Regions from separate parts of the Cytobacillus solani genome, predicted to be linked through region 3. Evidence: riboswitches for the same ligand, from Rfam matches in the RefSeq annotation. Region 3 holds a riboswitch; each other region holds the start of a gene.
What was found. A riboswitch is a leader RNA that binds a small molecule or an ion and turns the genes downstream of it on or off. The one in region 3 is predicted to bind S-adenosylmethionine.

Region 1 (8,006 bases), 320 kb from region 3:
AAGCATGAATTGAACCGCTTGAAATGAAGAAATATTTTTCCCAAACTGTTCCCTTTCTTGTACATATTCTAATGCAGCATCGTATGCTCCTTGGGCAATTCCCAGAGCTTGTGCAGCAACAGTAGGTCTAGACTTATCAAAGGTTTTCATGGCGATCATCCAGCCATCTCCCTCATCACCAATCCTATTTTCTATAGGAATTCTACAATTATCAAAATATAGTTGGGCTGTTGGTGATCCTTTGATTCCCATCTTTTTCTCCAGCTTTCCTACAACAAAGCCAGGGGTATCCTTCTCTACTACAAATGCTGTAATTCCTTTAGCCGTCTGTGCAAAAACAGAATATACATCTGCTACGCCACCATTGCTAATAAACATCTTTTGCCCATTTAAAATATAGGAGTCCCCATCTCGCTCAGCACGAGTTTTTAAACTCTTTACATCAGATCCTGCATCTGGTTCTGTCAAAGCGTAAGCCGCAATCTTTTGTCCAGTCGCTAAATCTGGAAGGAATCTTTTTTTCAAAGCATCATTTCCACCGATAATAATTGGCAATGAGCCTAATTCTTGTACAACAGCCACCTGTGAAGAAGAGGCACAAACGCGGGAAATTTCCTCGACAATCAAGCAAAAACTAAGTAAATCAAGCCCCAATCCACCATATTCTTCAGGCATATTTGCACCAATATATCCATATTCCGAAAGAAGGTGCAAAATATCCATTGGATATTCAGCATTCTCATCAATCTCAATTGCTCTTGGTTTAATCCGTTCCTGTGCTAAACGGTGAATTTCCTGTTTAATTTGAAGATGGTCTTCAGATAAATCAAAATTATTAAATACGATTTTTTCGGCGTTCATTGAACTCCCTCCTCGCTATATTCCGAAAGCTGTTTTGTAAGGACAAACTTTTGCATTTTTCCGCTTGTAGTTTTCGGGAGACTTTCCACAAAGTAATATTCTCGTGGCCTCTTATATTTTGCTATTTTTTTTCCTTCAACTAAAAACCTATCAATTGTTTGTTTCGTTATATTACTTCCTGGTTTTTTGACTACGAACGCAACAACTGTTTCACCCCAGATTGGATCGCTTTTCCCAATTACCGCTACTTCTAATACCTCTGGATGCTCAAGTATTTGATCCTCCACTTCTCGCGGATATACATTCTCAGCTCCAGTGTTGATCATATAATCCATGCGGTCTTTAATCCATATATAGCCATCAGAATCTACATAGCCCATATCCCCTGTATGATACCAGCCGTAAGCAAGTGCCTTTTCAGTTGATTCTGGACGGCAATAGTATTCTTTCATCATACATGGACCTTTGACTAAGATTTCACCAATCTCTCCAACCAAACATTCATTTTCTGGATTTGTAGGTCTGCCATTCTCCTCAATACGGCCAATCTTTATTTGATGGGTAAGTATTGCTTTTCCAGCTGACCCTGCTTTGTTCAATTGTTCGTCTGGATACAAAACGCTCATCACAGGTCCCATTTCTGTTGTACCAAACATCTGCACCAGATCTGCATTTGTTTTCTCTTGAAATCTCCTGATTAATACTGGAGCCATTGATGCTCCCCCGTAACCCAATAATCTGAGAGAGGATAAATCAAATGCATCAAAATTCGCAACATTTAGCAGCATATTCACCATCGTTGGTGCCGCAAAGATATGTGTTACTTTTTCTTCATCAATTGTCCTTAGCACCTTTTCTGCTTCAAAATGATGCATGATAATAGTAGTTGCCCCCACCATTACTCTTGGAAGAAATGATGTATGTAGCTCCGCTGTATGATTTAAGGGTGCGACTGAAAATCCAATATCATTTTTATTCAATTTCATACATTCAATCATTAAAAAATTATGATGAACCATGTCTCGATGTTTATGGATTACCCCTTTAGGGCGGCCGGTTGTTCCACTCGTGTACATCATGATATAAGTATCATTTTCAGTTACATGAACATCTGGCGCTGTCTCATTACATTTTTCTAACATCTTGTAAAAATCAATTGAACCGATCGGAACATCCTTATCCGTATATATAAACTGTTCAACTTTGATTCCTAATTGAATTGTCTCTTTCACAGTTTCTGCCACTTCTTTTTCAAACAAAAGCACCTTAGAACCGGCGTTGTTTAAAATAAAATAAAGTTCATTTGCTGTTAAACGATAATTAATTGGATTAAAAACAGCTCCAAGTTTTGCCGAAGCAAATAATGCAATAATAAATTCACTATTGTTATAGAGAAAAGTAGAAACAACATCTCCCTTCTGTACACCCAGTTCTGCTAATGAGTTGGCAAATTGATTAATTTTTTTATTTAATTCTTTAAAAGTAAAGTGCTGATTTTTCTCTTTATAAATAAGAGCTGATTTATCAGGATAATTATGTGCCGACCATTCTATTATTTCTCCGACCGTTGTTGTCATCTCTATTCCTCCTTTGTTCAATACTCAACTTTTAATCTACCTCTACCATTATCAAACTCTTAATATTCATAAAATCCTTTTCCCGTTTTTCTACCTAAATGCCCCGCTCGAACTAATTTTCTAAGTAGCGGCGCTGCTCGATATTTTGAATCCTGTGTTTCTTCATATAATGAATCCTGAACAAATAATAAAGTATCTAACCCAATTAAATCGGCTAGGGCAAGCGGCCCGATTGGATGGTTCGCACCTAGCCTCATCCCTTTATCAATATCATCAGCACTAGCTACACCTTCCTGTAACACAAAAATTGCCTCATTAATCATAGGGACCAAAATACGATTAACTGCGAACAATGGTGATTCCTTGACAGCAACAGCCTCCTTCCCAAGGGATTCCACCAGCTCTTTTGACCTTTGATAGGTTTCTTCAGTTGTATCATATCCTTTTATGAGTTCTACCAATTTCATTACTGGTACTGGATTAAAAAAGTGGAATCCCATTACTCTACCAGGATCTTTCATTACACTTGCAATTTCTGTAATACTCAATCCAGATGTATTACTTACAATAATTGCTTTCTCATTAACTATTTGATCAATTCTCCTGAAGATTTCCTTTTTTAGCTCCATGTCTTCACTTACTGCTTCAATGATGAAATCAGCTTCTGCAATGCTTTCCCACTCAGTAGAAGTACTTAATAATTGTTCGTATCCATCTATTGTTTCTTTATTGGCTCTTCCTTTTTCAATAGCTCTGTTCCAATTTTTACCTATTTGTTTTAAGCCTCGATCAAAATATGCCTTTTCCTGTTCTATTGCAATTACTTCGTACCCAGCCTCAACACATACTTGAGAAATACCCGATCCCATTGTTCCAAAGCCAATTACACCTATTGTTTTCATATGATTCTCCTCCTTAATTTCCTGTAAATGATGGCTCTCTTTTTTTCAAAAATGCAACTACGCCTTCTTCCTTATCATCTGTTAAACATATATCTCCAAATAATTTCGCTTCTAGTTGTTGACCTTCATTTAAAGACACTTCCGCTCCCATATTGATTGCTTCCTTCGCCTTTTGTACAGCGATAGGTCCTCTTGAAGCGATAATATTTGCTAGCTCAATCGCTTTAGATAATACATTGTCCTCTGTTACCTCCTCAATGAGGCCGTAATTATAAGCTGTTTCAGCAGAAATGAACTCACCAGAAAAAATTAACCTCTTCGCCATTCCTTGTCCAATCAGCCGTGGCAGTCTTTGTGTACCTCCATACCCAGGAATAATTCCAAGCTTTACTTCTGGGAGACCAAATTGTGAGTGATTAGAAGCAATACGAATATCACAAGCAAGCGCAAGCTCTAGACCTCCACCTAATGTGAATCCATCAATGGCAGCAATCACAGGTTGTGTAAGATTAGCTATTCGATTAAATACTGCCTGCCCCCTCAAACAAAGTGCTTCCCCTGCTTCTGATGTTAATCCAGGAAATTCTTTAATATCCGCACCAGCTACAAATGCTTTTGTGCCAGCACCTTCGATAATAACAACTCTCACACAATCTCCAATTTGCAGAACAACTTCTTCTAAATCATTAAAAACATCACGATCTAAGGAATTCACAGGGGGGGAATCGATAGTAATAATCCCAATATTATCTTTCTTTTCATACCTGACTTTTCCCATATTCATCACTCCTAATTTTTCTTGACCTTCAAATTTAAACTTGCAATTATCGTGCCAAAAACTAAACGTTTATTTATCTAAAATAAAGTGAAATTAAATCATCTATCCCCATTATCAATATTTAAATGTTTGCAATAACTGTTTCCAAATGACACAACTTTGTTTCTATTTGACACACTTGTTATTCAGAAGAAACAATAAAAAAACCCCCTTCATTGCAAAGAAGAGGGAAAAACTACTAGTAACACCTCTTCTTATCTCTCAAGCGATGCTTGCTGGATTTGGCACGGTACAATAAGTCCGTTGCCGAGGTGTCATTGGGCCAGTCCCTCAACCTCTCTTGATAAGAAAATATTTAAAATATTCAATTTATTAAACTTGTCCCTTACTTTATAATGAGTAAAAGAGAATGTCAACTACTTTCAATTTATTTAAACTATTCACCGTAAACAAATATAAATCAGGGAGTGAACATTATGGAAGTTTATGCATTAAGTGGGTCAAGTGGGACAGGGAAAAGTACCAGTGCCTTATCTTTTGCGTACAAAAAAAGAATCCCAGCAATCATTGATGATGGCCTCTTAATATTGAATGGGCAAAAGATTGCTGGTTCATCTGCGAAATTCGAAAAGAATTATATTTCAGCAGTAAAAAGAGCTACTTTTTTTGATGATCAGCATAAGAAAGAGGTTCAACAAGCCATTCATAGTCATTTTATCGGCAAAATCCTAATCATTGGAACTTCAGATAAGATGGCAAATTTAATAGCCAAACGCTTGGAGTTAAGTGAAATTAAACATTATTATTATGTTGAAAACATACGTTCATCTAGTGAAATAAAAATAGCACAATATGTAAGAAAGACAGAGGGAAAGCATGTGATACCTATACCATATAAGCAAGTTGATCAAAATTTCTTTAAGAAATTAATTTATAAAGGAATGGAGGTTTTTTCAACTAAGGAAGAAAGAATTGGAGAAACAACAATCGTTTATCCTGATTTTCATCATGGAACTATTAAAATCCATAAAAAGGTTTTTAAGCAACTTGTTGAATATATTTGTGTTAACTTTAAAGAATTTGTGAATTACGAATCCGTTTCAATCCATTTACAAGGACTCCCAACACTAAATTTAAACGTATCCATTAGTTTTCCTATTCATAATAATATTCTTGAGAAATTAACAGCTCTGCAAATGGAAATTTATCAACATTTTCTTGACCATATGAATATTGAACTATACGCAATCAATATTTCAGTTATCAAAATAGAGAAAGGAAGCCCTCTAAGAAGATGAGCTTCCTTAAAAAAACAGGTGTAGCATTCGACATAAAACTGAGCAGGGGAAGATTGTAAAATCCTTTAATTTGAAATTGAGCGTCGAGAAAAACGTGGGATTCGTTTTTCAACAAACGCAGCTACTCCTTCCGGAAAATCATAATTATCTACAAAAGGCGTCGTCCCCTTCCATAATTCTGGTACACTATTCACACATTGACTTACAGATTGCTTGACAGCTAGTAATGAAGAAGGTGCTTGAGAGGCTACCAGCTTACCCATTCTAATTGAATAACGATCTAAAATGTCATCATTCACCAAGTAATTTAGCATTCCTAAACGATATGCTTCTTCCGCTTTTAATACTCGTCCTGTATACACCAAATCCTTCGTTAGACTTGGGCCAATTAAATTAACTAGGCGTTGTGCAAATTTATTGTTTAATGTAATTCCCAATTTTCCTACAGGAATACCTAATCGGGATCTACCGGAACCAATCCGTAAATCACATGCTAAGGCCAACTCAAGACCAGCTCCCATCGCTGGCCCATTAATAACGCCTATTGTCGGAATTGGTAAATTCTCAAATGTTGAAATAGCCTCTTCCATTAGGATAAAAGAGTTTTCAGCTTCTTCTAGTGACATTTGATGAAACTCTTTAATATCTGAACCAGCTGTAAATTGTTCCCCTGCTCCCCTTAAAATCACAACCTTATTTTTGGGATTTTGCAAAATCTTTTGTCCTATTTCAGTTAAATATTTCCACATCTTTGCGGTTAATGCATTTCTTTTTTGGGGCCTGTGTATAGTGATAATAGCTAATCCAGCTGTTTCTTGATAGATAATTTTGGCTTGTTCAGCTTTCATTCTTTGAATATCAACTTTCATTTGTTTTTCCTCCTTGTCAAAATTATTATAATTTAATGCAAATTTCATGCCACAATTAATTGTACTAATAATAAAATGTAACAAGGGAAGGAAACTATTTAATTTCCTTATTCAATTTGATATTTTTTCAGTTTAGTATAAAAGGATTTTCTGCTTATCCCTAGTTTCTGAATTGCTTCGGTTCGATTTCGGGTATTTTTTATAATAAACTCAATATGTTCTCTCTCCATTTTTTCTAAAAGAACGTCTAATTTGGTCGTAAATAAGGGCGAAACGATAGATGGGCTAATTTTATTATTAGAATTAATTGATGAAGGATGTCTATCTAAGAAGAAATATTCTGGGAGATCGTCTGATTCAAAAAATTGTTTTGTACAAACGACAAGCATTCTTTCTAATACATTGACTAATTCTCTGACATTTCCTGGCCACTCATACTGTTCCATAATCCGCAGTACTTCTTCACTCATTCTTACATGCTTGCTATATTTTAAACATAACTCATTGAGAATTGTATTTGATAAAAAAGGCAAATCTTCCTTTCTATTCCGTAGAGGTGGAATATGGATTGGAACAACATTAATTCGATAATATAAATCCTCTCTAAACTGTCCAGCTTTAATCATATCTTTTAAATTTCGGTGGGTTGCACATATGATTCTTACATCAATCGAATAGAGCTTAGTTCCGCCCACTTTTTGAAATTTTCGCTCTTGGATAACTCTAAGAATCTTCGCTTGCGAATTTAATGACATTTCTCCAATTTCATCTAGAAGGAGAGTCCCGCCACTTGCCATTTCAAGAAGTCCCTTTTTTCCACCTTTCCTAGAACCGGTAAATGATCCATCTTCATACCCGAACATTTCACTTTCAAATAAAGAATCGGGTATTGAAGCAATATTAATAGCGATATATGGTTTATTATTTCTTTTGCTAGCTTCGTGAATAGAATTTGCGAAGATTTCTTTACCTGTTCCACTTTCCCCATAAAGAATAACAGATGCATCCGTATCGGCCACTTGCTTTGATAACTGAACGGCTTTTTGCATTACGCTTGATTTACTTTCAAGCTTATAGAAATATCTTCTATCTAATTGCTCTTGGAGATAGGACAAATCCCGTTTATATTTTGTTAATTCATCCTGAACTTTAGTTAATTCTGTAATATCCTTCATGATTGTAACCACACCAATCATTTCTCCATTCTCAATTAATGGTGTGATATTTGCACACACATCCTTTTTTAGAGAATGGACGTAACTGCAATCATTGATCAAGGATTTACCGCTTTTTAAAACTTCTAAAATCCGAGAATCCCCTTCTATTTCCTTTAGCTTTCTGCCAATAATTTTTTTGGCAGGTACTTGAAATTGTTCAGAATAAGCTTTATTTACAAAAACGATTGTACTATCCTTTACAATAACAATAACTGCATCATGGAGTGATTCCAAAATAGACAGCAAATGTTTTTCTAACTTCATATAACCTCTCCTTTATTAGCAGCATCATCTCTACTAATTATCGTTGGGGCTATTAAACGGATTACATCCATTTTTCCAATCAACTTGAAAGAATTGGTCAATACTTTCATCACTAATTTCATTAAAAGAATCTGGGTTCCATTTTGGCATATGATTTTTATCCACCAATACTGCCCGGACTCCTTCGAAGAAATCTTTAGTATGTAAAAAATTTAGAGCAACTTCAGTATCCATTGCAAA
Region 2 (8,006 bases), 260 kb from region 3:
TGTACTTTTGCAAGGAAGAGCTCCCATACTTTGGAGGGGGAACTAAAGATTAACGGATCAATCCATTGCAGCCTGCTAGCAATCTCCCATCCAGAAAAAAAGACTAGAAAAATAATAAGCTGGTAAAAACGGACCCATTTCTTTTCACGCTTTAACGATTGAAGATATCTACGGTGCCCCTGTTCAATGTTTGTTTGCGGGTTCAAGAGATTCCAGCTCCTTCCAGACAGTTTGAAAGATACTTGAATAAGCTTCATGGTTCCGTGCATTGAATGGAGTTGCTTCCCTTAATTCATCAGGCATAATAAACGTTTTATGAATCTGTCCTGGACTGGAAGAGAAGAGGAAAATTCGATCGCTCATCGCAATGGCTTCTCCAATATCATGGGTGACTAGAATCGCAGTTTTTCCAAACGATTTTAACGTATTTGAGACGAGATCCTCTAGCTTTAGCTTTGTTTGATAATCAAGTGCTGAGAAAGGTTCATCAAGCATGAGCAGCTTCGGCTCGGTTGCTAATGTTCTTACTAATGCAACACGCTGTCTCATTCCGCCTGATAGTTGTTTTGGATATTGTTTCTCAACTCCTTTTAGTCCCATTTTCTCAAGTAAGGTGAGCGCGTAATCTCTATTTGAATCATTAAGACTGCCATCAATTTTAAACCCTAATAAGATATTTTCTTCGATTGTTTTCCATGGAAAAAGATAATCCTGCTGGAGCATGTAGCCAATATTTTTGCTTGCCTCTTGAACATCCTTTCCCTCTAATGTAATCGCTCCTGCAGTCGGCTCAAGCAAACCGGCAATAATCGAAAGCAGGGTTGTTTTTCCGCATCCGCTTGGACCGAGGAAGGAAACAAATTCTCCCTCCCCGATCTCAAGGGAAATATCTGAGAGGGCCGTTGTGGCAGAGGTTTTTGTAAAATACGTATGGTGAATTTCCTGTAAACTTAAGAAATCCATTGGAGCCCTCCTTACTATCCTTTTTTTCATCATTTTTAACCTTGGTTTAGGAACGAAAAGCGAGTAATCATACCTGTTATTGAGTAAAAAGCAGATACACGGGAATGAATAGGAGTTACTTCATTACACCTTTAGCAATTTTTGTATTGACAAGTGTTTCATAGTCAATTCGTTCTGGAAGCTCGCCAGCCTCCTCCATGACATCTTGCAGGTTATTCCAGCCCTCTTCATTTAATATTGGATTTGTTGCAAAGGAGCCTTGATTTTTATACCGTTCAACAACCATTTCAATTGTTTCAATATTTGTGTTGTCAAAATAGCCTTTAATTGCATCAGCGATTTCTTCTGCACTATGTGTGTCAACCCATTGTTGAGCCTTATAAATAGCTCGTGTAAACTTTTCAACTGTTTCTTTCTTTTCTTTAATGGTGCTTTCTTTTGTCATAAATGTCGTGTATGGAAGGTTCCCAGATTCCTCACCGAATGAGGCAACGATGTAACCTTTTCCTTCTTGTTCAAACACACTGGCTGTTGGTTCGAAAAGCTGGACAAATTCACCAGTCCCTGAGGCAAATGCTGGAGCGATATTTGCAAAATCAACATTTTGGATTAAATCTAAATCTTGATGTGGATCGATGCCATGTTTCTTCAGAACGAATTCACCAACCATTTGCGGCATGCCGCCTTTGCGCTGCCCAAGGAAGATTGCTCCTTTTAATTGTTCCCAAGAAAAATTGTCTATTTTTTCACGAGAAACAAGAAATGTTCCATCTGTTTGAGTGAGTGCCGCAAAGTTGATAACAGGATCATTTGAGCCTTGTGCATAAACATAGATAGATGTTTCAGAGCCTACAAGGGCTATGTCGATACTATCTGACAATAATGCTGTCATGGTCTTATCTCCGCCAGCAGTAGTGGTCAGTTCGACATTCAGACCCTCCTCTTCAAAAAAACCCTTTTCAAGTGCAACATATTGCGGCGCATAGAAAATGGATCTTGTTACTTCTCCGATACGAATATTTTGAACCTTATCTTTTCCACAGGCTGCAAGGGGTATAATAAGAATGGCAATTAAAACAAGGGAAAAACTAACTTTTAGCCATTTTTTCATCGCTCAAACCTCCATTAATCACAAGATATATCAGCTTCAAAGCCTACATTATCGTATGAGGGTGCAAAAAATGTGTGAATGCCTAGAAAAACTTTTTATTTATAGATTTATTAGGGAAATCCGGTCAATATAATGATATTCCGGTCAGATTTAGGAATAATCCGGTCAAAATTACAATAATCCGGTCAGATTAAGAATGAATCCGGTCAATTGCAAGAATAGGAGATGAACTATAGATGGACCAAATCATACATAAGGAAAGGTTTCCATCACCTAACCCTGGCATCGAGTTATCTATCGTTACCTATCGATCAGATGGTTTAAAAGTAAAGGGGCTTTTAGCTGAGCCAAAAGGAAATGAAATCTATGATGGTTTTCTTTACTTACGCGGTGGTATCAAAAATGTTGGGAAAGTGAGGCCGGGACGTATTGTTCAGTTTGCTTCAGAGGGTTTTATTGTCTTTGCGCCATTTTACCGGGGAAATCAAGAAGGGGAAGGCAACGAGGATTTTGCTGGCGATGATCGAGAGGATGCCTTTTCAGCTTTTAGACTTTTGCAATCTCATCCAAGGGTAAAAGGTGCACATATTTTTGGCTTTTCTAGAGGCGGTGTCATGGCACTATTGACAGCCATTCAATTTCCTGAGGCAAAGTCAATGGTGACCTGGGGCGGAGTCAGTGATATGTTTCTAACATATGCAGAGAGAGAGGATTTACGACGAATGATGAAAAGGGTGATCGGTGGGACACCAACGAAGTTTCCGGAGCGGTACGAGTATCGAACGCCACTTTTTCAAATAGAGAGGCTACAGTCTCCCGTATTAATAATCCATGGGGAAAAAGATGAAAATGTCTCAGCCGAACATGCCTATCGTTTAGAGAAAAGATTAAAGGCACTAAACAAAAAAGTAGAAAGCTGGTATTTTCAAGGATTTACTCATTACTTTCCACCCGCAATTAATCGAAAGGTCGTCCAGGATTTAACGAATTGGATGAAGAAGCAGTAAGAAGTTGAAAAAGGAATTGCCATTTAAGGCAATTCCTTTTTTCGGGGAATGAAGCTGAATTTACAACATCGATATATAGAGTATATTAAGCGGTTGGACCGCCTTTTTCTTCAATTTCAGATGGAACGTTTGAGAACTTCTTGAAGTTTTCACGGAACTTAGCTGCAAGTTCTTTCGCTTTTACTTCATAGGCTGCTTGATTGTCCCAAGTTTTGTTTGGCTGGAGCACTTCATCTGGTACACCAGGTACATGCAGTGGAATTTCTAGGCCAAAAATTTCATCCTTAATGGTTTCTACATTGTTCAATTCGCCTTCTAGAGCAGATTGAACCATTGCACGAGTATATGGAAGCTTCATACGATTTCCAACCCCATATTCGCCGCCAGTCCAGCCTGTATTCACAAGGTATACCTTTGCATTATGCTCATCGATTTTCTTACCAAGCATTTCAGCATATTCAGTCGCTGCACGAGGCAAGAATGGTGAACCAAAGCATGTAGAGAAGGTTGCTTCTGGTGAAGTCACTCCACGCTCTGTACCAGCAAGCTTAGATGTATAACCGCTAAGGAAATGGTACATTGCTTGCTCTTTCGTTAATTTAGAGATAGGAGGAAGGACGCCAAAGGCATCAGCCGTTAAAAATATAATCGTATTAGGGTGTCCAGCAATACTTGGATCTACAATATTATCAATCGCTTGGATTGGGTAGGCAGCACGAGTATTTTCAGTTAATGTGTTGTCATCATAGTCGGCCACTCGGCTCTCGCTATTAATAACTACGTTTTCTAGCACTGCACCAAAACGGATTGCATCAAAAATTTGTGGTTCTTTCTCACGAGTAAGGTTGATGCATTTCGCATAGCATCCACCTTCAATATTGAAAACACCGTTTGGAGACCATCCGTGTTCATCATCACCGATTAAACGACGATTTGGATCTGCTGATAAAGTTGTTTTTCCAGTTCCAGAAAGACCGAAGAACAGAGCAACATCCCCTTCAAGTCCAACGTTAGCAGAACAATGCATAGGGAGAATTCCGTTTTCTGGAAGCAGATAATTCATGATAGAGAATATTGATTTCTTGATTTCACCAGCATATTCAGTTCCGCCAATTAATACCGTACGTTTTTCAAAAGAAACAATAATAAAGGTTTCAGATGCAGTTCCATCAACAGCAGGGTCCGCTTTAAAGTTTGGTGCGGATATAACTGTGAATTCTGCTTGGTGATCCAATAATTCTTCATCTGTAGGGCGAATGAATAGCTGATGTGCAAATAAGTTATGCCAAGCGTACTCGTTAATGACTTGGATTGGCAGTCTATGTTTTTTATCAGCGCCTGCAAATCCTTTAAAAACAAACACTTCGTCTTTTTCTTGTAAGTAGCTTAACACTTTATTATATAAATTAGAGAATACTTCTTCAGAAATTGGCTGGTTCACACTTCCCCAATCAACTGTATCTAATGTTGAAGCTTCTTTCACAATATACTTATCTTTAGGCGAACGGCCTGTATATTTGCCAGTTGTTGCAGCAACAGCTCCAGTTGATGTCAGTGATCCTTCATTACGGTTCAATACCTTTTCAACAAGCTGAGGGACAGACAATTGAATTTGAATATTATTACCTTTTAGTAAATCAATCAATTTATTTGGAATGCTAACAGAATTCATCTGATGAATACCTTCCTTTATCCAGGATTATTTTTGAAAGTGATTACATCTCCTAATTAGTATAACACATTTAGATGATTAATCTATACTATTAAGAAATTTTTCTTTAAATTAATAAAAATGTCACAATTGGTTTTAAGCCAATGTAAGAAGGACACTTGAAAAAACAGGAAGAACTCCTTCCATATATGTTAAAATCGTAATAACAAAACATAAATGGGATGATCTTATGAAATCGACTGCATTATACGATGGAACATGCTCGTTATGCAAGGAATCTAAGCGAATTTTTTGTAAGCTTGACTGGTTTCGTCAAATCGAATGGGTTTCATTACAGGAATATGAAAAAAATGAACATCCACTTTCGTTTGATAAAGCTAGTTTGCGAAAAGAACTTCATATTATTACATCCAATGGTCATGTGTTAAAAGGCTTTTACGCAATAAGATATTTGTTTCTTCGTCTCCCTATGTTCTACCTTTTAGGAGCTTTTTTATATATCCCATTTTCCTATTTAATTGGAAATCCAGTGTATCAATGGATTGCAAAAAATCGCCACAAATTTTTAAAAGGAAAATGTGAAGATGGAAGTTGTTCATTATAGTATAGGTTATTAATGAAAAAACAAGAATTTTATACAGATAGTTATTGACATGAATTCATTTTATACGTTATGATTTTACCTTGAACGGATACTCTCTTATCCCGAGCTGGCGGAGGGACAGGCCCAATGAAGCCCAGCAACCTGTTAAAGATTTTTTTTAGCAAAGGTGCTAACCTGACGCAAGGACTTAGGGCCTTGAACGATAAGAGTGAAAGGCGCGAATCGATTTGTTTTCAACCTTTTCACATATGAAAAGGTTTTTTTGTACTTTATGAACTTTTAATTATGGATTAAAGTATAATAAAAACGAAGGCTTTCGCCATAACAACTTGGCGATAAGCAAAGTTTTTATAATGCAAATTTGATGGACGGCTTTTGGTTTTTTGAGTTTTTTAATATGACTGTGTTTAAGTGTTAAAGGGGCATATTAATAAAAACTCCCTGTTTATTTCATACTACTTAGGGAATGAGTTCCGTATCAACCTAAGGTTGCTTTCTGCTAAGTAATCTTGCCTATTATATAAATAAGGAGGAATCCAGATGTCAACAAAGCGTCGTTTGTTTACTTCTGAATCAGTTACTGAAGGCCATCCGGATAAAATTTGTGATCAAATTTCTGATGCGATTTTGGATGCCATTTTAGCAAAGGATGCGAATGCACGTGTTGCTGCAGAAACTTCTGTAACAACAGGTCTCGTTCTGGTAGCTGGTGAAATTACTACTTCTACGTATGTAGATATTCCGAAGATTGTACGTGAAACGGTGAAAGAGATTGGCTATACACGTGCAAAATACGGTTTCGATGCGGAAACTTGTGCGGTATTAACATCGATTGATGAGCAATCTGCGGATATTGCGATGGGTGTTGACCAAGCACTTGAAGCACGTGAAGGTTCAATGAGTGATGAAGAAATCGAAGCAATCGGTGCAGGAGATCAAGGCTTGATGTTTGGTTATGCTTGTAACGAAACAAAAGAGCTTATGCCGCTGCCAATTTCATTAGCACATAAATTATCCCGTCGTTTAACAGAAGTGCGTAAAGAAGATATTCTTCCGTACCTCCGTCCAGATGGTAAAACGCAAGTAACAGTAGAATATGATGAAAATAACAAACCTGTTCGTATTGATACGATTGTTATTTCAACTCAGCACCACCCTGAGATTAGCCTTGAGCAAATTCAACGTAATCTGAAGGAGCATGTGATTAACCCCGTTGTTCCGAAAGAGCTAATTGATGAAAATACAAAGTATTTTATTAACCCAACAGGCCGTTTCGTTATTGGCGGACCTCAAGGGGATGCTGGTTTAACTGGTCGTAAAATTATTGTTGATACTTACGGCGGATATGCTCGCCATGGCGGTGGTGCATTCTCTGGTAAGGATCCTACAAAGGTTGACCGTTCAGCTGCTTATGCTGCGCGTTATGTGGCGAAAAATATTGTAGCCGCAGAATTAGCAGATAAAGTAGAAGTTCAGCTAGCTTATGCAATTGGCGTTGCGCAGCCAGTTTCCATTTCTGTCGATACATTTGGTACTGGAAAAGTTAGCGAGGATGTATTGGTTGATCTTGTTCGCAAACATTTTGACCTTCGTCCAGCTGGTATTATCAATATGCTTAACCTACGTCGCCCTATTTATAAGCAAACAGCTGCATATGGCCACTTTGGCCGTACAGATGTGGACCTTCCTTGGGAACGTACGGATAAAGCAGAAGCTTTACGAGCAGAAGCAACAAAATAATATAGAAAACAGGAACTGCATTTTGCGGTTCCTGTTTTTTTGTGTGTTTTGAAACCTGAAATATCAAATAAAGGTTGAAAAGGATGCAGAATATAGAATGGAACCTGGAATATCCAAATATAGGAAAATCCAGTCGAAAAAAAGAGAATAGGAACCCCCTTGATGACGATATACATAATTATAATTAAAATAGGAAATATTAAATCATTATATGCCATTTATTTTTGAAGAGCTTTGTAATAATGCCCCTTTTCGGCATATTCTCTGCTTATGCGTTCCATTTCCTTTATATCTTCTTGTGTTAATTCACGAATCACTTTTGCAGGTCTGCCAAACGCAAGTGTGTTCGGTGGGATTTTCTTTCCTTGAGGAACAAGGCTCCCTGCCCCGATAAATGCCCCTTCGCCAATTTCAGCTTGATCTAGTACAATAGAGCCCATCCCAATGAGAGCTTTTTTCCGAATAATGCAGCTATGAAGAATAACTTGGTGACCGATAGTTACTTCATCTTCAAGAATTAATGGATTGTTTGGGCTTTGATGGAGGACAGAATTGTCTTGAATATTTACCTTTTTTCCAATAATTGTAGGAGCCACATCGCCTCTAATAACAGTATTAAACCAGACACTTGAATTTTCTCCTATCTCTACATCTCCAGTAATTGTTGTGAAATCAGCAATAAATGCAGAATCAGCAATTTTCGGCATTTTATCTTTATAAGGATAAATCATTTGTAACGCCCCTTATATTCGTATTTACAATTTATTCTAACATAGGTAGATGAGACAAAAAGGAACTTGTAAACTCAAATTGCTGAAAAAAATGATTTAAATGAAAAATAACGGGATAAAATGTGATGAATTCCGGTTTCTAAGCTATAATTTAGAAAGAATGGTTTTTCGCTTCAAC
Region 3 (8,006 bases):
ATCTCAAGGAAATCCATTTTGCTATCCATCTTACGGATAAATTTCATTAATGAAATTTCATTTCCTTCTTCAAGGCGGCTATTAATTGCTGAACGCAAGAAATCCGCATTTGTTACACCAGTAATTTCACTTGGGTATTGCATAGCAAGAAATAGACCAGCACGTGCACGCTCGTCAACTTCCATTTCCAATACATCTTCCCCATCTAAAGTAACACTTCCGCTTGTTACTTCATATTTAGGATGGCCCATGATAGCTGATGAAAGGGTTGACTTCCCTGTTCCATTCGGTCCCATGATCGCATGGATTTCTCCGCCCTTAATTTCAAGATTAACACCTTTTAATATTTCTTTGTCTTCAATAGAAACATGAAGATCTTTAATTGTTAATTTAGAACCTGCCATTACTATACCTCCATCAATAAAAGAAGATTTATATTACGGCCATGCCGCAACCTTCTATTCTCATTTTATTCTCATTCCAATCTTATAACAAATGAAATCTGTTAGCAACTCTTTCAGCCCATTCACAGCATTTTTATACAAAAATAATAAAGTGCTTTAAACCTTGTGTCTTTCCTATCTTTTGCCGAAAATACAATCCTAATCATTTACCTATTTATTCTAACCATAGTACATTTTTTCATGTAATAAAATTAATTTAATTGAGAATCATCCTTTATAACTTGTCCACCTATTAAGAATACATGAATATTCAGTATAATAATACCATAAGAGCTTTCATGCAAAAAGAAAAGCAGAAACAGCTTGCTTCGTGGTGACGAGAAGCTGAACAAATAAAAAAAGGAATCAGCAATATATATATACTGAATTCCCTTTTCCTTCATTATTATATAGTGCAGCTTTAGGAATGAACCTTCTTTTCTAAATTAGCAATCATTTGCTGACATTTAATATGTTCTTCCTGGCGTCTTTTTTCGACCTTCATTCGAACCTCATGCTTCCTGCTGTATGTTTCATACCCTACACCATGGGCTCCGTGCATTGCCTTTTCCATATCGCTTGTGTAATTCAACTGTAGCTGGTTAATAAAAACCAATCCTTTCGTCTGTGCGATTTAATTTACGTTCAAATTTTAACATCTCCACTGGATGTAAGACAATGACGAAATTAGCTGAAATTAAATGCAGAAAATTGAATTATTACCTTTAAAACGCTTTCATTTATATCATGCTTACAAATGGTGCAAAATTCTTTAAATATTAAAAAGCAGGCATTAGAAATGCCTGCTTTCTTCTATTCGTTTATTCAGATACAGGGATCACTGCACCTTTATATTTTTCAACGATGAAATCTTGGATTTCTTTTGAATGTAAAACTTCTACAAGTGTTTTGATTGATTCCTTCGTTTCATCTCCATTGCGTACAGTAATAATGTTTGCATACGGAGATTCATTTGCTTCAATTGCAATTGAATCTTCAACTGGGTTAAGTCCTACATCAATTGCATAGTTTGAGTTGATGACTACAACGTCACCCTCATTATTATTGAAAATTTGCGTAAGCAGCTTTGGTTCGTAATTTGCATCAAATTCTACATTTTTTGGATTCTCAACTACGTCTTCAAGTGTTGCTTTCGATTTCTCTACGCCATCCTTAAGTTTAATTAAGCCTTCTTTTTCAAGGATTGATAGAATTCGACCATGCTCAGCGACTGAGTTACTTAGAATAATATGTGCTCCTTCAGGCAGGTCAGCAATAGACTTATATTTCTTAGAATATACAGCCATCGGTTCAATATGAATTCCACCTGCATTAACAAAGTCATATCCATTCTCTTCGATTTGAAGCTCTAAATATGGAATATGTTGGAAGTAATTAGCATCCAATTCCTTTGTCTCTAACGCTTTGTTAGGAAGGATATAATCTTGGAAAGTAACAATTTCCAATTCAATTCCTTTTTCTTTCAGAATTGGCTTCGCTTCCTCAAGAATCTCAGCATGAGGAATGTTAGACGCACCTACAGTTAGTTTAGATGTTTCTTCACTTTTATTTCCTTCACTTGCTCCACCATTTTCACTGCCTTTTTCTTCTGATGTTCCGCATGCAGTAAGGAATAAAGCAACTGCTAGTGCGAAAACAAATGGTAACCATTTCTTCATTTTTGACCTCTCCTTATCGTTTATCTAATTTAGATGTTATAAAGTCACCAATAAATTGGATGATAAATACAATTATAAGAATGATGATTGTTGCTACTAACGTAACATCGGGTCTAGTTCTTTGGAATCCTTCGAGATAGGCAAGATTACCTAGTCCTCCTGCACCAATCGCACCAGCCATTGCCGTATAGCCCACTAAGGCAATCGCCGTTACGGTAATCCCTGATACGAGAGCTGGCATTGATTCTGGCAAAAGAACTTTCCAGATAATCGTGCTTGTTTTTGCCCCCATTGATTTAGCTGCTTCAATTACACCTTTATCAATTTCTCTCAAACCGATTTCAACCATTCGAGCATAAAAGGGAGCTGCACCAATAATTAATGCCGGCAGGGCTGCATCTTCTCCAATCATTGTACCTACTAAAAATGTGGTAAATGGAATTAATAAAACGATTAATATAATGAAAGGAATCGATCTGAAAATATTAACAAATGCTGCTATAACTTTATTAATCACAGCGTTTTCCCATATATTACCTTTAGATGTTAAGAAGAGCAGTAAGCCTAATAAAGCACCTATAATAAATGTGGCTAATACTGAAATGCTTGTCATGTAAAGAGTCTCTTTTGTGGCCTCCCACATCGTCTCCCATTTTACATTTGGAAACCATTCATTAAGCATTCGTAATCACCTCCACTCCAACATGCTGGGAATGGATATATTCGATCGCTCTAGCTAATTCCTCTTTTTCCCCATCGATATGAATGAATAAAGTCCCATATGAGCCGCTTTGTGTTTGCGATATTTTCCCTTGAAGAATATTAACTGTCACCTGAAAATTTCGAATAAGATTGGTAATAAGTGGCTGTTCTGCTGACTCTCCAACAAATCCAAGCTGTACGACACGTCCGTGTGGATATAGATCAAGTAAATGATCAATCGTCTCTTTTGTTTCCTCCGGTTCCGTCACCTGTTGAACAAAACGCTTTGTAATTTCTTCTTGCGGGTTTTTAAACACATCCAGTACCGGCCCCATTTCAACTACTTTTCCGTCTTCCATTACCGCAACTCTATGACAGATTTTACGGATAACATGCATTTCGTGTGTAATTAGGACTATCGTTAACCCAAGACGCCTATTAATATCTACGAGTAAATCAAGTATGGCATCTGTTGTTTGCGGGTCTAGCGCGGAGGTAGCTTCATCGCATAAAAGTACTTTCGGATTATTCGCAAGTGCTCTTGCAATTCCGACTCTTTGTTTTTGTCCTCCGCTTAATTGTGAGGGATACGCATCCTCTCTTCCTTCGAGACCAACAAGCTTAATTAATTCGTCGACACGTTTCGCTCTTTCCCTCTTTGACACACCTGCGATTTCAAGCGGAAACGAAATGTTCTGTCTGACTGTCCTTGACCATAGCAGATTGAAATGCTGAAAGATCATGCTGATTTCTTGCCGTGCCCTTCTTAGCTTGCTACCCTTAATTTTAGATACTTCATTATTTGCGACAACCACTGTTCCCTCGGTCGGCAGTTCAAGACCATTTAACATTCGGATTAACGTGCTTTTTCCTGCTCCGCTATAGCCAATGACACCGAAGATCTCTCCCTCGTTAATCTCAAGATTAACATTATCTACAGCTTTTACCTGACCTTTTTGGGAAGGGTATATTTTTTGTACCTTTTTGATTGAAATCATCGTCATGCTGCACACCCTCTTTAAATCCAATTTTGCTTATCACTTTTAAAAGCCTTAATATATATGCGCTCATTCTAGTATTTTTCTTTTGGAAAAGAAAAATGCCTTTCTGACAATGAGCAGAAAGGCATAAAATAATTATTGTCCTTTCTCTCATCTCCCAAAGCAAGCTTTGCTTTGTGTGAATTGGCACCATTTCATTTTCATGACGGTTGCCGGGCTTCAAAGGGCACTTCCCTCCACCTCTCTTGATAAGAGCGTAACATCTATATTCAATTAACACTTTAAATTAGTAGTGATTACATTTACGAAAATTATCGTATCACGGATTTATTGAGGGTGTCAACGATTTAAATTATAATTTAGTATTTTTAAAAGATAGTATTTTTATCCAACTTTCAAAAAACTAAGATATGTCAAAGCTTATGCCTTAGAAGTTAACGATGTAATCCCTGTTGCAGACTCAATGGCTTGCTCTAAGTCATCAATTAAATCCTCTGCATTTTCAATTCCAACCGAAATACGAATTAAATCCTCTGGTACACCTGCAGCTTTTAACCCTTGTTCATCTAATTGCTGATGTGTCGTGCTGGCTGGATGAATGATCAAACTCTTAGCATCTCCTACATTTGCTACATGAGCCCATAGCTCCAAATTATTTATTAAACTCGCTCCAGCTTTTCTTCCTCCGGATATACCAAAGACCACAACAGAGCCAGCACCTTTAGGCAGATACTTATCTGCTAACGGTTTATCAGGGTGATTTTCACTTCCAGGATATAGAATCCAATTAATAGCAGGATGTGCCTCTAAATATTCTATGATTCTTTTCGTATTTGCTATATGCTCTTTCATTCGCACATGCAGCGTTTCTAATCCAAGTGTAAATTGGAATGCATTCTGCGGACTCAATGCAGGTCCTAAATCCCTCAGCAGCTGAACCCTAGCTTTTGTAATGTACGCAACCGGTCCAAGTGCCTCGCTATAAACAAGATCATGATAACTGGAATCCGGTTCTGTAAATCCAGGGAATTTTGGTGAATTCCAATCGAATTTACCGCCATCTACAATAATTCCTCCCAATGTCGTCCCATTACCTAACAGCCATTTTGTAGCGGAGTGAATGACAATATCTGCTCCATGTTCAATTGGTCTGCAAAGATATGGAGTGGCAAATGTATTGTCAATTAGAAGAGGAATCCCATTCTCATGAGCAATCTCAGCTACTTTTTCAATATCAAGCACTTTTAGACTTGGGTTGCCGATCGTTTCTGCGAAAACCGCTTTCGTTTTTTCTGTTATCGCTTCTCTGAAGTTTTCTGGATTTTCTGGATCGACTAGCTTTACATGTATTCCGTATTTTGGAAGAGTTACAGCAAAGAGATTGTAGGTTCCTCCATACAGGTTAGATGCTGCAACAATCTCATCGCCTGCCTGAGCAAGGTTAAGAATTGCTAACGTAATTGCCGCCATCCCACTTGAAACGGCTAGTGCACCTACACCGCCTTCTAACAAAGCAACTCTCTCTTCAAATACGGTTACTGTTGGATTATGAATCCTCGTATAAATATATCCGGATTCCTTTAACCCAAAAAGATTTGCTGCATGCTCAGTATTTTTAAATTGGTAAGCATTGTTTTGATAGATTGGTACAGCCCTTGCACCTGTTACAGGATCAGGCTGTAACCCGCCATGTACACCAATTGTTTCCAAACGATAGTTTCTTTGTTTTCCACTCATTTTTCATCTCTCCTTTTTTATGTGCATGAAGGTCAGGCATTATCCTCTGATATGCAATCACAATAGAATCACTGACTTAAAAGACAACAACCCCATTTAAAAGAAGAGCTGAAAAAAACCCTCTTCACAAGAAGAGGGTTGATATCATCTCTTCTTATCTTCCAGAGCAATCATGCTCTGCTGGAATTAGCACCGTGTAAATTACCGGTTGCCGGGCTTCGTCGGGCCAGTCCCTCCGCCTCTCTTGATAAGAATATTCAGTTTTTTCAGTCAGTTAATTAATTCCAATAATAACATATTGATAATTTAAAGGTCAAGTGGAATTTTGAATTTATTTATAACTTAACTTACACGCTGCTTTGAAAGAAGAAATAATGATTCTAGAAAGAGGAGTCTTCTGAAAGTAGAATCTACAAGTATATTTTTCGCTCGTATTGCACTTCTTAATTTTTCATTTCCCATTAAGATCGAGCAAATCCTCTCCTCCGTGCCAGTAATAAGTACATCATAAGTATCAGTAGGTTCAGGAGTGCAAATTTTCACATCCCCATTCTGAAATCGAATACATAGGATTTTATCCTTTGTCCGAATACATAAAGTGAACGTAACACCCTTTAAAAACACAGCTAAATGCCCTTTTGTTTTTACCTCATGAATAAATGCAGCAGTCACTTCCTTCATGCCCTCACCCCAGGTTAAACGGATAGACAGCAGGCTTTTCATCCATTTGTCTTACAATACTATTTCTTCCATTCACTAAAGATTCCTGCATGATTCGTTCGACATTAACTATGGAACATTTCCTGAGAAATATGTCATTTAATTTATTTTTCAGACCGTTTTTGCCACTTTAACAGCTGAGTTTGTCTTATTATAGTTTCGAAAGACGATAAAGAAGTACACAGATCCTACCAAGTATAAAGAGGCAGTAATAGTAAATACGACTGCATACCCCCAGTATGCACCGTATTTTATGACAATCCCCGTGGATACAGGTCCCATGATGGCCCATCCTAAATTAAAAACCATCTGGTTAACCGAATTTGCCAACCCCTTCATCGAATCTCCAACCTTCGACATCATTAGTGACATTTGAATTGGATTTCCAGCATTCATAAGGGCTTGCCGGAATAAAAAGCCGATTGCTGCCAGCCAAAGACTTTCCGTATATGCTGTCATTAGCAGAAACGGCAAGGAGGATAGTTGAAGGATAACAACCGCCTTCACTTCACCAAACTTCCTAACAACCATTGGTCCAATAATCATTGCAATTGCCGTTGCCGCTTGGCCCATTGAAATGATCAAGCCGATTGCTGAATTAGAAGCTGAAAAACGATCAGCAAAATATAAATTTAAATATGGAATGACTAATCCGGCACCGACACCAATTAACAGCTGCGCGAATGCAAATAGAAAGATAATTTTTACATGCTCATTTTTATTAAAAATGGGTTTTACTGAAACGGTTTTCTTGTCCCTTCTGTTCTTTCTCGGATCACGTTGTTCATTAAATTTTGTAACTGGAATAATGCCTATTAGGAAGATAATGCTTCCAATCAGCAGGGTAAAACGAATACTATTTAATTCTGTTGTCATTATGGAAAATAAATCAGTTAATATGCCGCCGCCTAAGTTTCCAATGACATTTGCCCCTGTCATGACAGCAAAATGAATACTAAATAAATGAACCCTTTGTTCAGGCTTTGAATTTTCTGCTAGCCAAGGAATCCCCGAAACCTGAAAGAAAGCAGTCGCCAAGCCAGTTGCAAAAGCAGCTAGTACTAATAAGGATTGAGCTTCGATTACACTTCTAGATAGTAAGACAAGTCCGGTTGCTGCAGCCCCATATAGCATCGCTTTTCTTCTTCCAATTCGATCACTGAAGACACCTGCCGGTACGAGTGCGATAGCTGTCGCAAGCGCGGTCATCGATATCACTTGCCCGTTAATTTGCTCATTATAGCCTAATTCCCTGATATAGAAATTATAAATAACCATAAAGATGCCAAAGCCGATTTGCGTAAAGATATTTGCCATAAACGCTAGCCGAATATTGCGATTATACCCTTTAATTTGGCTGGCCCATTCTTGATAAAACGCCATTTTCACACCTGCTCCACCAATATTTCGCATCCCTAAATATAATAATCCCTCAAGGAAGGTTTTGTAAATATATTAGTTCGAGAATTTCGAAAATAAAAAAAAGAGTTAGGTGTTTGCCACCTAACTCTTTTAGATCAAGCTCTTTATTTTGTTTAATAAATATGGAACCGACTGAAAAGCATACACTTTTTCTTCAAGCATTCCATTTTTAAAAATAAGCAAGCATGGAACGCTTTCGATCTCCCACTTTTCGGCTACATCTGGCATATAATTTAAATCCGTTTTTCCAATTGGGAGATTTGGCAAAAGCTCCTTTATTACCGTCATCATTTTCCCTGCCA
Region 4 (8,006 bases), 1.7 Mb from region 3:
GTCTCGTATCGTGATGCATTAAAGTCTGGGTTAGAGAAAGAATGGATTAGGATATTGAAAATGGAGATTACAAAACGAGGTTTAAAACCATTTAAAAAGTAAATGAGAAAATTTCAGAAGTGGAGCGACAGGTTTTGATGCCTTTCGCTCTTTTTTATTTTTTTAAAATAGTTCGCATGATACAAAAAAGCAGGGTGTCAAACATCCACCCTGCTTCCTCTATTACGCTTCAAATAATAATGATTCAGGATCTTCAATTAATTCTTTCACTCTAGATAAGAAAGTAACTGCCTCTTTACCGTCGACAATACGATGGTCATAAGACAAAGCAATATACATCATTGGACGATTCTCCATACGCTCTGCATCAATAGCAACTGGACGCAGTTTTATGGAATGCATGCCTAAGATGCCGACTTGTGGTCCATTAAGAATAGGTGTGGATAATAGAGAACCAAAAACCCCGCCATTTGTAATCGTAAATGTTCCTCCTTGCAGATCTTGTAAGGCTAATTTGTTGTTTCTTGCCTTTTCGGCAAGATCTAAAATATCCTTTTCGATTTCCGCAAAGTTTTTACGGTCTGCATCGCGTACGACTGGTACGACTAGACCTTCGTTCGCAGACACGGCAATCCCGATATCATAGAATTTTTTCAGAACGAGTTCATCACCTTGAATTTCTGCATTTAATAAAGGGCTTCTTTTCAATGCAGCAACAACAGCTTTTGTGAAGAAGGACATAAATCCAAGTTTCACGTCATTTTCTTCCAAAAACTTATCCTTACGTCGTTTTCGCAAGTTCATTACATTTGTCATATCTACTTCATTGAACGTTGTCAGCATCGCTGCTGTTTGCTGTACTTCTACTAGTCGATTGGCAATCGTTTGACGGCGGCGGGTCATACGAATACGCTCAACTTCTTTACCAGCAGGCTGAACGGCAGGTGCACCCTGCTGCTTTGGAACTGGTGTTGCTTGCTGCTTCACTTCCTCACGAGGGCTAAAGGATGATACATCTTGAGCACGAACACGTCCAAGCGGATCAACTGTCGGCACTTGTGTCAGATCAATCCCTTTCTCACGAGCCATTTTTCTTGCAGCAGGAGATGCGATCGGACGCTGTCCCTTCTGCTCATTGCTTACATGAACCGTTTCTTCTTGTAAGGCAGCGTGTTTCGGTGCCTCTTGAATTGGAGCTATTTCTGTTACGGCTTGAGGTTCAGCTGCTGACTCAGCAGCTGCTTCCCCGCTTTCATCAACTACGGCAATCGTTTCACCGACATTAACTGTATCGCCTTCTCCTGCTCTAACTTCCTTTAAAATCCCACTATGCTCTGAAATGATCTCGACATTTACTTTATCTGTTTCAAGCTCAACAACATAGTCCCCTTTATTTACGAAATCACCTGGTTTTTTTAACCATTGGGCGATCGTTCCTTCTGTAATCGATTCAGCTAGTTCCGGTACTTTTATGTCTGCCACCTTAATTTCCTCCCTCTTGCTTGTGCATAAATGCTTCTTCTATTATTCGTGCTTGTTCTTTTTTATGGACATTTGGATCCCCTTCAGAAGGGCTAGATCTTCTGCGTCTGCCAATATAGGAAACATCTATTTCCTTCTGTGCAATAAATTGTAATCTTGGTTCAACAAAATTCCATGAACCCATATTTTTTGGTTCTTCTTGTACCCAAACCATTTCCTTTAAGTTTGGATACCGTTTCATTATAGTTTGAATCGTTTCCAACGGGAATGGGTAGATTTCTTCTACTCGTAAAAGATGGAACCACTCTTGGTTATCAACATTTTTTAGGTTATCTGCTAAATCAATAGCCATTTTTCCTGTGGAGAGAACAAGCCGAGTTACTTTATCCGTATTTTGACCTAAACCAGGCTGCTCAATAACTGATTGAAAATCGCCCTCACTCAGCTCATGTCCGCTAGAAGCAACGAGCGGATGACGTAATAGACTCTTCGGTGCCATAATGACAAGCGGACGAACCTCTTCACGTTTCAGAATCGCTGCCTGTCTACGTAAAATATGAAAATATTGTGCAGCCGAAGTCAAGTTAGCTACAGTCCAGTTATTTTCAGCGGCTAGTGTTAAGAATCTTTCTAAGCGTGCACTTGAGTGCTCAGGACCTTGTCCTTCATAACCATGTGGCAACAGCATGACAAGCCCGGATTTTTGTCCCCATTTTGCTCTGCCCGCAGCGATGAATTGATCGAATATCACCTGTGCAGAGTTAGCAAAATCTCCAAATTGTGCTTCCCATAAAACGAGCGTTTCAGGTGCAAATACATTATAACCATATTCAAAGCCAAGAACAGCTGCTTCTGATAATGGACTATTATGAACGGCAAAGGAAGCCTTCGCCGATGATAATAAATGAAGTGGCGAATAGGATTTACCTGTGCTGCTGTCATGTAAAACAATATTTCGGTGGGCAAATGTGCCTCGTTCAGAATCTTGACCTGTCAGGCGGATAGGAGTTCCATCATGGAGAATGGATGCAAATGCTAAAGTTTCCGCATGACCCCAATCTATCTTCTTTTCTCCGTCAAGAGCGCTCATTCTACGGTTTAGAATTTTGTCTAGCTTATTGAAAACAGTAAACTTTTCAGGCCATGTTAACAGCTCTTGGTTAATTTCCTTAAGTTTTTCAAAAGGAACAGCTGTTTTGAGTTTTGGCAGGCCTTTTTCTACCGTTTCAGGCGGATTTAATTCTTCTGTTTCTTTTTTCGTTGCTGGTACTTTTTCATATGCAGCTTTCAGTTTTACTAATACGTCTTCTTCTATTTTGTCAGCTGTATCTTTGTTTATGATTAACTGATTTACTAGTTTCTTTCCATACAGTTCTTTTACCGTTGGCTGTTCATTAATGATTTTATACATTAATGGATTCGTTGCCATTGGCTCGTCCATTTCATTATGCCCAAAGCGGCGATAACCGATAAGATCAATTAAGAAGTCTTTCTGAAACTTTTCACGGTATTCACTAGCAAATCTTGCTGCAGCTATACAGCTTTCCGGATCATCTGCGTTCACATGCAAGATCGGAATCTCAAACCCTTTTGCGAGATCACTCGCATATCTAGTAGAACGTGAATCACGTGATTCTGTTGTAAAGCCGATTGTATTATTTGCAATGATATGGAGGGAGCCTCCAGTATTATATCCCTTCAACTGACCTAAGTTTAAAGTTTCTGCTACAATCCCTTGACCAGGGAATGCGGCATCCCCATGGATAATTATAGACATTGCCGAGTTTAAATTCTCAATTGGATAGCCTTTTGTTGATCGATTATCCTGTGCTGCTCGTGTAAATCCCTCGACAACAGAACCGACAAATTCAAGATGACTTGGGTTATTTGCCAATGTCAAACGTGTCACTGTCGTATTTTCGTCTTTAATTTGTTTATCAAGTCCAAGATGATATTTCACATCTCCTGTCCAGCCATAGCTAATCCCAATTGAACCTTCAGAAGGTACAAGCTCTTTATTTGGAGCATGCTGAAATTCAGCGAAAATCATTTCATACGGCTTCCCAAGCACATGGGCAAGCACATTTAAGCGCCCGCGGTGAGCCATGCCGATATTAATGGTTTTTGCCCCTTTTGATACAGATTCTGCAACTATTTCATCAAGTAAAGGCACCATTGAATCAAGCCCTTCAATTGAAAACCGTTTTTGACCGACAAATGTGCGATGAAGAAATTTTTCGAATTCTTCTACTTCAGTCAATCTTTTTAGAATCTTAGTTTTTTCTTCTTTTTGCAATTTCAGCTTTAAGCTGCCTGATTCAACTTTTCGGCGCAGCCAGTTCTTTTCATTTGCGTCATATACATGGTGAAATTCAAATGCAATTGTACCCATATACATGCTTTTTAAGTATTCAATCGCATCATACGCATTCTTTAGCGGAATTGGCGCATCTTTACAGATGACTCCAGCAGGGATTGCATACAAATCCTCTTCTATTAACCCGTAATGTGATAGCTCAAAAAGCATTTTTTCAGGTTCATGGTCATTTAATGGATAAATGTTTGCGGCAAGATGGCCGTATGTGCGAATATTATCTGCCAGACGTATAGCAGACAATGTTTTTTCTAATTGCGGAACAGTTTGATTAACACCACTAATTTCCGTCTTCCCTGTACGATTTTCTACAACTGGAGATCCTGTTGTTTCAAAGTACGCTCTCATTTCAGGATCAACAGACTCAGGGTTTTCTAAATATGCTTCATATAGTTCAATGACATAGCCAAGGTTCGGGCCATGAAAGCCTTCAGCAAAAGGCTTTTCGCCATTCAATGGCTTTTTCATGGAAAATGACCTCCATAACTGAATTTGTATTAAATGCATAATAAACTATTTATCCACTTTTTAACATTAAATGATAATTATTAGAATAATAATATTTTTCAGAGGATAAATCGTTTTCAAAGCCATTCTACCACGTAAAACCCTGTTGTTCAAAGGTTTTTAATATGAAAATAGTGAAAAATATTTTTTTTATCTATTCCAAGGAAAAACTTATTCTAAAAAAGTGTTTATGATCCTTATAAATAAATGTTAAATGGTGCAATTAATTTTTTAATCACTTCCTTTTTCGAAAAATATATAGAAGAATAGATAGTTTACATAATAATATTATTGTACCTTTACACATTTTTTTAAAATCCATTGACTTTTATTATAAGAATGTTGTAAAGTTTGAAATAATTAAATAATGATTTCTTATCAAGAGAGGTCGAGGGTAAGGCCCGTAGACACCTCAGCAACCATTAATCTATGAGATTAATAAGGTGCTAATTCCTGCAAGTTTTATAACTTGAAAGATAAGAAGAACGGCTAATTATTGATTATGAAAAAGTCTTCTTCTTAAAGAAGGCTTTTTTTTATTTTTATAGACAAAAGGAGTGTAAATAATGCATAAGCTCGACACAATCCTTGCCCAAATTGGCAATCGCAGCGAATTAGATACAGGAACAGTTAATCCACCCGTTTACTTTTCTACAGCCTATCGGCATGAAGGAATTGGACAATCAACCGGATATGATTACATCCGTACCGGAAATCCAACACGCCAATTGCTTGAAAAGGCAATTGCTGAGCTTGAAGAAGGCGACCAAGGATTTGCGTGTAGTTCAGGAATGTCAGCTATTCTAACCGTCCTCTCCCTCTTTCAATCTGGCGATGAATTTATCGTTTCAAAGGATTTATATGGTGGTACTTATCGGCTTTTTGAACAGGGCTGTAAGCAATGGGGATTACGATGTAAATATGTTCAAACTTTTTCTGCTGAAGTCCTGGAAAAAGAAATTACTGAACGAACAAAGGCCATTTTTATCGAGACACCAACGAACCCCTTAATGGAGCAAACCAATATCGAAGAGGTTGCTTATTTTGTGAAAAGGCATCAGCTTCTGCTGATTGTTGATAACACGTTTTTCACCCCCCTTTTACAGCAGCCCTTAAAACTAGGAGCAGATATTGTTATCCACAGTGCAACAAAATATTTAGGCGGCCATAATGATGTATTGGCAGGGCTTATCGTAGCTAAGGGCAAGGAAATCTGTGAAGCATTAGCTGCTAATCATAATGCTACAGGTGCGGTATTAAGTCCGTTTGACTCTTGGCTGCTTATACGTGGAATGAAAACACTATCTTTAAGAATGGAACGTCATGAAAGAAATGCAAAGGAAATTTTCAGATTTTTATTTGAACATGATGCCGTTACCGATGTACTTTATCCAGGACGAGGCGGAATGATTTCATTCCGAATCAAAGATGAAGGATGGGTAAATCCGTTTTTACAAACTCTTCGCCTCATTACTTTTGCAGAAAGTCTTGGTGGAGTAGAAAGCTTTATAACATACCCTGCAACTCAGACACATGCTGATATTCCAGAACATATCCGGTTTGAAACAGGTGTATGCAATCGATTACTGCGTTTTTCGGTCGGAATTGAGCATGTAGAAGATTTAATAAATGATTTAGAGCAGGCTTTTGCTAAAGCTCGGACGGAGGGTATGCAATGTGTGAGATAGAGTCATGGAGTTTTCAGACGAAGCTTCTTCATAATAGTCAAAAAATTGATCATCTAACTGGTGCAGTCAGTGTTCCAATTCATCATGCATCTACCTTCCATCAGTATGATATCGATTCATTTGGAAAGTATGACTATAGCCGAAGCTTAAATCCAACGAGAGAAGCATTGGAAACGGTTATAGCTGATATGGAGGAAGGAACTAGAGGCTTTGCATTTTCTTCAGGAATGGCTGCAATTTCAACTGCATTCCTTTTATTGTCAAAGGGAGATCATGTAGTAATTACAGAGGATGTATACGGCGGAACATACCGCTTTGTAACTGAAGTGCTTTCAAGATATGGAATTAACCATACTTTTGTTGATATGACTGATTTAGATAATGTTAAGCAAGCTATTCGTCCAAATACAAAGGTCTTTTACGTTGAAACTCCATCCAATCCACTGTTGAAAGTAACGGATATTAAAGCAATCAGCTCGATCGCTAAGTCTCATGGGGCTTTAACCTTCGTTGATAACACCTTCCTAACACCAGCATTACAAAAGCCATTAACTTTAGGAGCAGATGTAGTACTGCATAGTGCAACAAAGTTTTTATCTGGGCATAGTGATGTTGTTGCTGGTCTTACTGTAGTAAAGGACCCAGTTCTTGCAGATAAAATCGGATTTTTGCAAAATTCATTTGGAGCAGTGCTTGGTGTACAGGATGCTTGGCTCGTTCTACGCGGAATCAAAACGTTACATGTGAGACTTGCTCAATCTATCCAATCGGCCAAACAAATCGCCCAAGCCCTTAAGGAAAATCCAGCCATCAAAAATGTTTACTATCCTGGCCTGGAGGACCATCCACACTATGTTTTACAAGGCAGGCAAGCAAAAGATGCTGGTGCTGTCCTCTCATTTGAACTTGAAAATGAAAGTATATTAAGAGATTTTGTTTCAAAGGTGAAAATTCCTGTGTTTGCTGTGAGTCTTGGTGCTGTGGAATCCATCCTTTCCTATCCTGCAAAAATGTCCCATTCAGCCATGCCCCTTCATGAACGTGAAAAACGAGGAATTAGTAATAGTCTCCTTCGCCTTTCTGTTGGTTTGGAGAACTCAGAGGATTTATTAAGGGACTTTAAGACAGCACTATCTGCAAGTAGTTTCGAAGAAAAAGTATTTCATAGAGGAGGATGAAAATGAGTTTACTTGAAAGAATGAAAAATGAAATCCTCATTGCTGATGGAGCAATGGGTACCCTTCTCTATTCTTATGGGACAGATTGCTGCTTTGAAGAATTAAATATATCCCAAGCGGAACAAATCCAGCAAATTCATAAAGCATATATCCATGCGGGTGCAAACCTCATTCAAACAAATTCCTATGCTGCCAACTATATTAAGCTGCAAAGATATGGCCTTGAGGATAATGTAAAGGAAATCAATACTGCCGCAGTCCGAAATGCCCGAAAAGCTGCTGGAAAAGACAGCTATGTAGTTGGGACGATTGGCGGAATCCGAGGAATGAAGCCAAATATGGTTTTTCTTGAGGAGATAAAAAGAAGTTTTCGGGAGCAGCTCTATTGTCTCCTTCTTGAAGGGGTAGATGGTATATTACTTGAAACGTATTATGACATTGAAGAACTGGAAAATGTACTCCAAATTGTTCGGAAAGAAACTGAATTACCTATTATTGCCCAGGTTTCCCTTCATGAAGTCGGTGTTCTTCAGGATCAAACACCGATTTCAAAAGCTATCGAACGTCTCGAGAATCTTGGTGCAGATGTTGTTGGGTTAAATTGCCGTCTTGGCCCCCATCATATGCTAGTAACATTAGAGGATATTCCCCTTCCTAGCCGAGCCTATTTATCGGCTTATCCAAATGCAAGTATCCCAGCTTATACGGATGGGAAATTTCATTATGAAGGAGACCCAAATTATTTCAGACAATCTGCAAAAGCTTTTCGAAATCAAG

Region 1: it holds a riboswitch for S-adenosylmethionine, as region 3 does, so the genes downstream of both, FI644_RS15215 (enoyl-CoA hydratase/isomerase family protein) here and FI644_RS13510 (O-acetylhomoserine aminocarboxypropyltransferase/cysteine synthase family protein) in region 3, are expected to answer to the same signal.
Region 2: it holds a riboswitch for S-adenosylmethionine, as region 3 does, so the genes downstream of both, metK (methionine adenosyltransferase) here and FI644_RS13510 (O-acetylhomoserine aminocarboxypropyltransferase/cysteine synthase family protein) in region 3, are expected to answer to the same signal.
Region 4: it holds a riboswitch for S-adenosylmethionine, as region 3 does, so the genes downstream of both, FI644_RS21940 (methionine biosynthesis PLP-dependent protein) here and FI644_RS13510 (O-acetylhomoserine aminocarboxypropyltransferase/cysteine synthase family protein) in region 3, are expected to answer to the same signal.

The regions. Positions count from the first base shown of each region.
Region 1 is NZ_CP041305.1:3,020,350-3,028,355, reverse strand. Features, by position in the region: gene FI644_RS15230 (acyl-CoA dehydrogenase family protein) at 1-861, opposite strand, end outside; gene FI644_RS15225 (long-chain-fatty-acid--CoA ligase) at 858-2,438, opposite strand; gene FI644_RS15220 (3-hydroxyacyl-CoA dehydrogenase NAD-binding domain-containing protein) at 2,498-3,340, opposite strand; gene FI644_RS15215 (enoyl-CoA hydratase/isomerase family protein) at 3,354-4,118, opposite strand; SAM riboswitch class I at 4,370-4,468, opposite strand; gene FI644_RS15210 (hypothetical protein) at 4,595-5,416, shown strand; gene FI644_RS15205 (enoyl-CoA hydratase/isomerase family protein) at 5,482-6,285, opposite strand; gene FI644_RS15200 (sigma-54 interaction domain-containing protein) at 6,393-7,766, opposite strand; gene FI644_RS15195 (enoyl-CoA hydratase/isomerase family protein) at 7,800-8,006, opposite strand, start outside.
Region 2 is NZ_CP041305.1:2,966,382-2,974,387, forward strand. Features, by position in the region: gene FI644_RS14915 (ABC transporter permease) at 1-206, opposite strand, end outside; gene FI644_RS14920 (ABC transporter ATP-binding protein) at 184-963, opposite strand; gene FI644_RS14925 (ABC transporter substrate-binding protein) at 1,079-2,074, opposite strand; gene FI644_RS14930 (alpha/beta hydrolase family protein) at 2,311-3,081, shown strand; gene pckA (phosphoenolpyruvate carboxykinase (ATP)) at 3,167-4,753, opposite strand; gene FI644_RS14940 (thiol-disulfide oxidoreductase DCC family protein) at 4,983-5,357, shown strand; SAM riboswitch class I at 5,451-5,566, shown strand; gene metK (methionine adenosyltransferase) at 5,898-7,097, shown strand; gene FI644_RS14950 (gamma carbonic anhydrase) at 7,316-7,828, opposite strand.
Region 3 is NZ_CP041305.1:2,702,806-2,710,811, reverse strand. Features, by position in the region: gene sufC (Fe-S cluster assembly ATPase SufC) at 1-404, opposite strand, end outside; gene FI644_RS13530 (YuzK family famiily protein) at 865-1,059, opposite strand; gene FI644_RS13525 (MetQ/NlpA family ABC transporter substrate-binding protein) at 1,265-2,122, opposite strand; gene FI644_RS13520 (methionine ABC transporter permease) at 2,136-2,804, opposite strand; gene FI644_RS13515 (methionine ABC transporter ATP-binding protein) at 2,797-3,822, opposite strand; SAM riboswitch class I at 3,973-4,080, opposite strand; gene FI644_RS13510 (O-acetylhomoserine aminocarboxypropyltransferase/cysteine synthase family protein) at 4,246-5,562, opposite strand; SAM riboswitch class I at 5,714-5,816, opposite strand; gene FI644_RS13505 (hypothetical protein) at 5,905-6,243, opposite strand; gene FI644_RS13500 (MFS transporter) at 6,394-7,665, opposite strand; gene FI644_RS13495 (thioredoxin family protein) at 7,795-8,006, opposite strand, start outside.
Region 4 is NZ_CP041305.1:4,366,479-4,374,484, reverse strand. Features, by position in the region: gene sda (sporulation histidine kinase inhibitor Sda) at 1-102, shown strand, start outside; gene odhB (2-oxoglutarate dehydrogenase complex dihydrolipoyllysine-residue succinyltransferase) at 223-1,482, opposite strand; gene FI644_RS21945 (2-oxoglutarate dehydrogenase E1 component) at 1,484-4,324, opposite strand; SAM riboswitch class I at 4,736-4,846, shown strand; gene FI644_RS21940 (methionine biosynthesis PLP-dependent protein) at 4,930-6,051, shown strand; gene metC (cystathionine beta-lyase) at 6,039-7,229, shown strand; gene FI644_RS21930 (bifunctional homocysteine S-methyltransferase/methylenetetrahydrofolate reductase) at 7,232-8,006, shown strand, end outside.